2 regions of the Shewanella sp. DAU305 genome follow, and region 1 is predicted to be linked to the other one. Evidence: predicted binding sites of a transcription regulator. Region 1 holds the regulator's gene; the other holds the start of a gene.
The links. Region 1 encodes MetJ, which represses methionine synthesis genes. Its sites were predicted from a motif close to TAGACGTCTAGACGTCTA; they were not measured.
Positions count from the first base shown of each region.

Region 2: msrA (peptide-methionine (S)-S-oxide reductase MsrA) is a predicted target of MetJ. The motif match lies at 2,254-2,271, and genes of this name have one in related genera.

Region 1 is NZ_CP113808.1:1,128,385-1,132,814, reverse strand. Features, by position in the region: gene OX890_RS05000 (bifunctional aspartate kinase/homoserine dehydrogenase II) at 1-1,249, opposite strand, end outside; gene metB (cystathionine gamma-synthase) at 1,261-2,424, opposite strand; gene metJ (met regulon transcriptional regulator MetJ) at 2,637-2,951, shown strand; gene OX890_RS04985 (sulfite exporter TauE/SafE family protein) at 3,033-3,776, shown strand; one part of gene OX890_RS04980 (IS3-like element ISShes2 family transposase) at 3,901-4,252, shown strand; one part of gene OX890_RS04980 (IS3-like element ISShes2 family transposase) at 4,252-4,430, shown strand, end outside.
Region 2 is NZ_CP113808.1:3,084,845-3,089,274, forward strand. Features, by position in the region: gene OX890_RS13005 (thiamine pyrophosphate-dependent dehydrogenase E1 component subunit alpha) at 1-743, opposite strand, end outside; gene astE (succinylglutamate desuccinylase) at 906-1,940, opposite strand; gene msrA (peptide-methionine (S)-S-oxide reductase MsrA) at 2,284-2,763, shown strand; gene pgm (phosphoglucomutase (alpha-D-glucose-1,6-bisphosphate-dependent)) at 2,877-4,430, opposite strand, start outside.

The DNA of each region.
Region 1 (4,430 bases):
CCAGCGTCACTAAACTTAAGTCACCACTAAACAAAGGTTTAGCATCACGACTTAATAAACGAGCAAAACTGCGGCGATAATGTTCGGCATCGGCACTGACTAACGCCACTAGGCCGAGATCTGTGTTGATCTGTTGTTCGCTGATCCCTAATGCTTGTGCCTCGGCGTCGAGCAATCTTTGCACTTGTTTTTGATTTTCAGCGGTATAGGCAAGCTCAACCCTTTGATGGGCAGACGTCCAATGGGCCAATGGCGTTAAACCCGCGGCGATCAACGAATCTAATAAGCTCGTTAATTCACCCGTGAGCTTAAAGCCGAACAAGACGACAGCATTGAGGTTCGTCACCACAGGCGCGCTCGCAGACGAACTGTGGGGCGCAATCAAGGTAAAGTCGGTGTGTGATGCATAACTTGAGCGCACCGCTAAACTCACTTCGGTATTAAACAGAGGCTGCAAAGTGCGCGAATGCAATACCGGCGAGCCTAAACGCGCTAAGCGGTCGGCTTCGGCAAGTGACATGCTTTTCAATAATTTTGCATCGTTGATTTTATTAGGATCGGCGTTGAACACCCCTTCCACATCGGTCCAAATGGTCACGCGCTCAATATCGGCAAGGCTGGCAATCAAGCTGGCGCTAAAATCTGAACCATTACGACCAAGTAATAAAGTATCGCCGCGCTCGTTAGCGCAGATAAAGCCTGTGATCACTAAGCGTTCATTTGGGTGGGCGGCCAATAGCGCTTGTACTTTAGCGCGGGATTCTTGCACCCGAATTTGCGGCACGGCGGCTTCATCGGCCACTAAAATTGAACAGGCATCCACATGGCTTGCCGCCACGCCAGATTCGCGCAGCAGCGCCGCCATCAGGCGTGCCGACCAACGTTCACCAAAGCTCACCACATGGTTAACTTGGTATTCGTTACGTTCGTCGAGGGACAATAAACTGATGAGTTGCGCCTGATCTGTCGCCAAACGCTCGCGCAGATCGCGGGCTTGTTCGTTCGACAATAACTGCTCTACCAACCCCTGTTGATAGCTGGTCAGCACTTGTAATTCTTCTTGCCACAACTGACCCGCATCACGCAGCGCTAATAATTTATACAGGAAATTCGTGCTCTTACCCGCCGCAGAGACCACCACAAGGTCATCGCTATGACCGTGGGTTAACAGGATATGGGCGACTCGACGATAACAATCGGCATCCGCTAAACTGGAGCCACCAAATTTATGTAAGTGACAACGTGCCATCTATTATTCCTCTACTGACAAGCCGCAACGGCGGCTAATCCTGCTTGAATATCTGCAACTAAATCGGCGGCATCTTCAATACCCACCGATAGACGCAATAGGGTGTCCTTAATGCCTGCCTCAAAACGCGCCTGCGGCTCCATGGCTCTGTGGGTCATAGTTGCGGGCACGGCCACCAAACTTTCAACGCCACCTAAACTTTCCGCCACACTAAATAAGCTGAGTGCACCTAAAAAGGCCACCACTTCTGCCTCGCCGCCCTTGAGCTCAAAACTCAGCATAGCGCCAAAGCCCTGTTGTTGCTTGGCTGCAATCGCATGACCAGGGTGATCCGCAAGACCAGGGTAATAAACTTTGCTCACCACAGGGCTTTGCGTCAATACCTCAACAATGCGCTGGGCATTGGTTTGATGTTCACGAATTCGCACCGCTAAGGTACGTAGGCCGCGCAGGGTTAAGTAGCTATCAAAAGCCGACCCCGTTAAGCCTAACGTGTTCGACCACCAATGTAAGCTTTCGCCGATTTGTGCATCTTTAGCAACCACAGCGCCGCCAACCACATCGCTGTGGCCATTGATGTATTTAGTGGTGGAGTGGATAACGATATCCGCGCCTAACAATAGGGGTTGTTGCAATATCGGCGATAAAAAAGTGTTATCGACCACCACCAGCGCGCCGACCTCATGGCTCGCCTTGGCAATGGCTTCGATATCCACCACTCGCAATAGCGGGTTAGATGGAGTTTCGAGCCACACCATCTTAGGATTCTGCCCGATAGCGGCGGCTAACGCTTGGCTGTCGGTTTGATCAACCACAATCAACTTAAACTGGCCTTTCTTCGCCAAGTTAGTAAATAAACGGTAAGAACCGCCGTAACAATCGTGGGGCACAACCAACAGGTCATCAGGGCCGAGCAAAGTGGTCACTAAGGTGATGGCCGCCATGCCAGTGCAGGTCACTATGCCAGTGGCGCCCTTTTCTAATTGCGCTAATGCTTCGCCTAAAATACAGCGTGTTGGGTTGCCTGAACGACTGTAATCGAATTCGCGAGGATTTTTATGACCATCGAAGGCGTAATTAGTCGACAAATAAATCGGTGGCACAACTGCACCATATTGAGTATCGCTTTCGATACCCTGACGCACTGCCAGTGTGGCTAATTGACGCTCTGCCATGGGTGGACTCCTAAATTCGGTAGACTGATAGAGATGTCTGGACGTCTAAATGTACCTAAGCCCAACGCCATCGTCAATAGGCGTTAAGACGTTTAGACGTCTGAACATAAAGAAATCTGTTTGCAATCACAAAGAAATAGTAGCAATAATTTGACTGTTCTTTGTAAGGGTTTAAAATCTGCCCCGAATTTAGCGTTATAACAGGTGAGTCAATGACTGAATGGAATGGGGAATACATCAGCCCCTATGCTGAACATGGCAAGAAGAATGAACAAGTAAAAAAAATTACTGTGTCTATTCCGCTCAAAGTGCTTAAGGTCCTTACGGACGAACGAACTCGTCGTCAGGTCAATAATTTGCGTCACGCCACCAACAGCGAGCTGTTGTGTGAGGCATTTTTGCACGCCTACACTGGCCAGCCATTGCCTAACGATGAAGATCTGTCAAAAGATAGCCCAGACAGCATTCCCGCCGAAGCCAAGTTGCTGATGGACGAGATGGGGATCGAGTGGGAAGACATGGAATAGCGACTTGTCGCTGGCAAAGTTACATCACAGTGCTCATCAATAGGGATCGTTAACGATCCCTTTTTGTTTATATGGAATCCTATGTTTTCTATGATAGATCCACAGACTCTCGCCTTGGCCTCACTGATTGTGTTTCTTGGCGCCTTAACCCAGAGCCTGATTGGGTTTGGCCTAGCGGTTGTCGCCAGTCCTTTGCTTTATATCGTCGATCCGCAGCTCGTACCTGCGCCTGTTATTGCTATGGGTTTCTCCATCGCCCTGCTGACCTTAGTGCGTGAGCGTGGTCATTTAGAATTCAATGGCTTGCAATATGCACTCCTAGGTCGCGTGCCCGGTGGTTTTATCGGCGCGAGTCTGTTGCTGTTTGCGCCTCAGCCCATACTCGGGTTATCCATCGCCGCCATTGTGACTGTCGCAGTGATCCTCAGCCTGTATAAATTCAGCCTGCCAGTGAATAAGAAAACCCTCTTCGGTGCGGGTGTGGTTTCAGGGATCTTCGGCAATATCGCCGCAATTGGTGGCCCGCCGATGGCGATTCTATTGTCAGGCAAAGACGCTTCGCAGTTTCGCGCCGCCCTGTCGGCCTTCTTCATTTTTAGCTCCACCATAGCTATGGTCATTCTGGCGATCACTGGCTTATTAGAATTAAAGCACCTGTGGCTGTCGTTGATGTTGCTACCTTCAGTGCTTTTAGGGTATTTAGTCGCGGGGCGATTAGTGGGCAGTGTCGATAAAGATAAAACTAAAATGGCGACATTAGTCCTCTGCAGTATCAGCGCCTTAGTGCTAACGGTGAAGTCGGTTATCGAGTTATTACCCCAATAAGCGTCCTGCTTGTATTGGCAAACCTTCTCAAGATTCAAACAATAAAAAAGCACTGACATTACCAGTGCTTTTTCTTTATCTATTGTCCCGTCCTGAAATACGTTGACATAAAGAGGACTTCTTTATGACAACATCAATTAACTCAAGCCGTAAGCGCACACAACGAGATTACACCTTAGCCTTTAAATTAGGCGTTGTAGAGCGTGTCGAAAAAGGCGAAATGACGTACAAACAAGCCCAAGCCCGTTTTGGCATTCAAGGCCGTTCAACGGTACTCGTTTGGCTTAGAAAACATGGTAGACTCGATTGGTCGAAACCTTTTCAGCATCCCCTTATGCCTAAGTCAAAAGAAACCCCTGCCGAAACGATCAAGCGCCTTGAACGTGAGTTAGCAGAAGAGAAACTGCGTAACAAAATCCTCAATGGCATGGTTGATATCATGGACAATGAATATGGAGCAGGCCTCAGAAAAAAGTACTTATCCGGTACGTCTGGCAAGCAAAAGGCAACGGAGAAATAAACCTCGCAGCCGCATGTCGTGCTGCGGGTATGTCGAGGCAAGGTATTTATCAGGCAGTTGCGCGAATGGAAAGTCGTAGAGCTGAGCTATCGGTCATCAAAGACTGGGTTCAGTACTGGCGTAAATATATGCCA
Region 2 (4,430 bases), 2.0 Mb from region 1:
CCATCAACACGAATGGTGTGCATGCCATAACCCACACCGCGACTCGCAATACCGTTACCGGCAAACTGCTCTTCAGTTGGGGTTGAAATGGCGTAGCCATTGTTACGGCAGAAGAAAATCACTGGACACTTCAATACTGCGGCCATGTTTAGACCAGCATGGAAGTCCCCTTCCGATGCAGCGCCTTCGCCAAAATAGCAAACCGCGACTTTGCGCTTACCTTGCATTTTTAAGCTGTAGCCCACACCCGTCGCCTGCGGGATTTGTGTCGCAAGGGGTGAAGAAATCGTTTGATAATGCAATGCCGCACTGCCGTAATGAATGGGCATTTGGCGACCTTTACCAAGATCTTTCTCGTTACTGAACATCTGATTCATAAACTGTTCAGTGGTAAAGCCGCGATAACGCAGCGCCGCATGCTCACGGTATTGCGCGAGGATCACGTCTTCTTGATCGAGTGCGGCCACACTGCCGACAATCGCCGCTTCTTCACCTGTACAGGTCATATAGAAGCTGATGCGCCCTTGACGTTGGGCACCTAACATACGTTCATCGAGTACCCGAGTGAATACACAGGTATCGTAAATTTTAGTGGCTAAGGTTTCATCTATCACAGGCAAAACCGCGGTTTCATAAGTGGTGCCGTCGGCTTGTAGAATTCGAAGGATAGGAATGTGTAGCGATGCCTTATCCAAGAAGCCGACACGGTGCACTGTATCAGTGTTGAGTGTTGCTTTGCTCATATTGTGCTCTTGTTATCTCATTACGCACCAAAGCGTTTTGATGCGTCTGTTTATACGAATATGCCCGACGAACATTACGTTAACGTAAACTACCTATCAACCATTGGCATAGCTCAAACCACAAGTTATCCCTGCCTCGCATGTATATATTGCTTTACAAGCCTAACGCACGTCCGCATTCACCGCAGGGATCAGGCAAATCACGGTGCGATTGCCAATAGGCACTTTGGCATTAGGGAACACGACAGACTCAAACTCATGTTCCACTTTAATTTCTTGCCCACCTTCCCGCGCTAAGACAAAGCCCTTCGGGAAAGATCTGAAGTTTTCGACATCGGTTGCGAAGGTAAATTCAAAATCATCGAAATGTTTATTGATGACGCGGCACACTTGGTACAAGTTAACCTTATCGGCATCAAATGCATCTAACTCCAACGGCTTAGCGGTGATTAAACGCATAAACATTTCATGGGTGGCGATAAAACGCGTCATGTCGTTCTGCCCCATGGGATAGACTTTGCCAAGCTCAATGGTAAAGGCATCGGCGCCGTAGCGTTCAGAGGAAAAATAGCTAAAGGTCGTGGTCGGTTCGTGGTGAAAAAGTACAGTATCGACGCCACTAGCTGCTAAAAACATGATTTGCTCGCCGCTAAAGGCACGCCCTGGACGATAGGGATAAATAGCGAACTTTTCATGCTTCGAGGCGCGCATCGCCGTGTGCAGATCATAATGAATGCGCTGGCGACCATCGGCAACCGCAGTATAAAAACGGTCGACATAGGCTTCGAGTTTTTTGGCGCGCACTCGCTCAGGATTGACTAATCCCGGAGGATTGGAATGCTCACCACTAAAAAGACGATTCATGTTCTCATCGATAATCCGCGTGCCGTTATTAATCGCTAATGGATTACCAATCAGGAATAAAGTGCGCTGTTTAGCAATGATCTTTTGCTGTAAAAGCTGCTTAATTAAGCCATTGCAGAGTTCAATGGGCGCGGTCTCGTTACCGTGAACACCGCAAGAAAGGACAACATCTTTTCCTTCATTCTGGGCGGGCTCAAAAACGATAACGCCGGTATCCCACACTTCAACTTGGGTATGGTCGCCTAAGCTAAATGAAAACTCGCCATCGAACTGTTCAGGATGGGCTAAGGTGAGCGCTAAAAAATCCTTTGAATCTAACAGAGCTTGTAACACAGAATTCTCCTTATAATGGTGTGTAACAGTAACGGCGCAATAGCATCAGTGCAGATAGCAATAACCACTCAAGCATTCATCTCACCGCGGTTAGGCTGACTCGCACCTTAAAAAGCGGCTTCAATACTAACACATGTTTTTAATGCTGTTCTCAGACATTTATCGCCATAGGACCCAGTTTTGAACGGAATAAGATCAACGCGGCGCTTTGCTATGGCGAGTGTAAATTTCCCCATCATCTTATCGAAAAATCGTCCAGCATAAATATTCCTGCTAGAGGCTTGCTTTTGCGCGCGAGTTTTATCACAATCCTTAGCCATCTAGACTTCTATTGGATTTGATTATGGCGTTAGCAACCTTTGGTGCCGGCTGTTTCTGGGGCGTAGAGTATTTTTTTAGACAAGTGAATGGCGTATCGAATGCCACCTGCGGCTATATGGGCGGCAATAATAGCGCGACCACCTATGAAGAAGTCAAAAAAGGCAAAACGGGCCACGCAGAAGTGGTACAAGTGGAATTTGACCCTGCTCTGGTCAGTTATGAAGACTTGCTCGAGGTATTTTGGAAAAACCACAATCCAACCAGCCTGAACATGCAAGGCGGAGATATTGGCACTCAATATCGCAGCACGATTTTCTTCCATGACCGTGAACAAAAAGCCGCGGCAGAAGCCTCAAAATTAGTTTTTTCCCGCTCAGGTCGTTGGGGATTGCGCCATATCGTGACTGAAATTGTGCCATTACAACAGTTCCATGTGGCAGAGGAATATCACCAAAATTACATTGATAAGAATAACTTACCGAGTTGTCATATCGAGTACTAAATACAGTCAAATCAGCATGAGATCAACTACTCATAACTGACATTAGACACAAACAAAAACGCACTCAAATCTGAGTGCGTTTGTTTTTGATACTTTATAAACCTACTGCTGCATTAAGCGTTCAGCGCCTTATCAATTAATGCCTGCGCATCTTTGATGATTTCAGCTAAATGCTGCTCACTGATAAAACTCTCGCCGTAGATCTTAAATAACGCTTCCGTGCCCGATGGACGCGCCGCAAACCAACCATTCGCCGTAGTCACTTTGATGCCACCAATGGCCGCATTATTGCCCGGCGCATGAGTTAACACGTTTTCGATTGCCTCACCCGCAAGCACAGTGGCATTTAAGGTTTCTGCATTCAATAACGCAAATTTGGCCTTGTTTTCAAGACTTATTGGGCTATCGATACGCTTATAGAAACTTTGGCCAAATTGTTTTACTAGCTCTTGATGGCGTTGACCTGGAGTTTTACCTGTCACCGCAAGAATTTCTGCGGCAAGTAACCCTAAAATGAAGCCGTCTTTATCTGTACACCACGTAGTGCCATCACGGCGTAAAAATGCCGCGCCAGCGCTCTCTTCACCGCCAAAGGCGATGGTGGCTTCGGCTAAACCATCGACAAACCACTTAAAGCCCACAGGCACTTCGAGTAATTTTTTGCCGTGGAAAGCACAGATTTTATCGATAAGCGCACTCGAGACTAAGGTTTTACCTATGGCTAAGGTATCGCTCCAATCCGGTCTGTGCGTCAGTAAATAATCAATAGCGACTGCAAGGTAGTGATTAGGGTCCATCAAGCCGGTACCAGGGCAGACAATGCCGTGACGGTCATAGTCAGGATCGTTACCAAGGCATAAATCAAAGGATTCTTTATGGGCGAGTAACCCTGCCATCGCATAGGGAGACGAGCAATCCATGCGGATTTTGCCGTCTTTATCCAGCGGCATAAAGCTAAAGCTTGGGTCAACTTTATCATTGACTAAGGTAATATCGAGCCCATAACGCGCGGCAATCGGTGCCCAGTAGAAAATCCCTGAACCACCGAGCGGGTCAACGCCGATACGCAGCTTAGCGTTGGCAATCGCCTGCATGTCGATAACATTTTCTAAATCAGCCACATAGGGAGTGATCAAATCAATGGCGTAGACATAGCCTGAAGCCAGCGCTTCGGCATACGCTAATTTCCGCACGCCAGCTAACGCTTGGCGCAAGTAATCATTGGCACGCGACTCAATCCAAGCAGTGATATTTCCTTCTGCTGGTCCGCCATGGGGTGGATTGTATTTGATCCCGCCATCTTGAGGCGGATTGTGAGAAGGCGTGATAATCAAACCATCGGACAGTGCCGCACCTGTGATATTGGCTTCACGATTAGCGCAAATCACCCCATGGGACACAACTGGTGTTGGCGTGAAACCATCATTCTGCTGGATGTGCACTGTGACTTTATTTGCCGCCAGCACTTCAATTGCCGATAAATAAGCCGCATAGGATAACGCATGGGTGTCAATCCCGAGGATCAACGGCCCATTGATATTCACCGATTGGCGATAATCCACCACAGCTTGGGTAATCGCCCAAATGTGTTGTTGGTTAAAACTGCCATTAAAGGCGCAGCCTCTGTGCCCAGAAGTGCCAAAGGTGACGCGTTGTTGTACGTCATC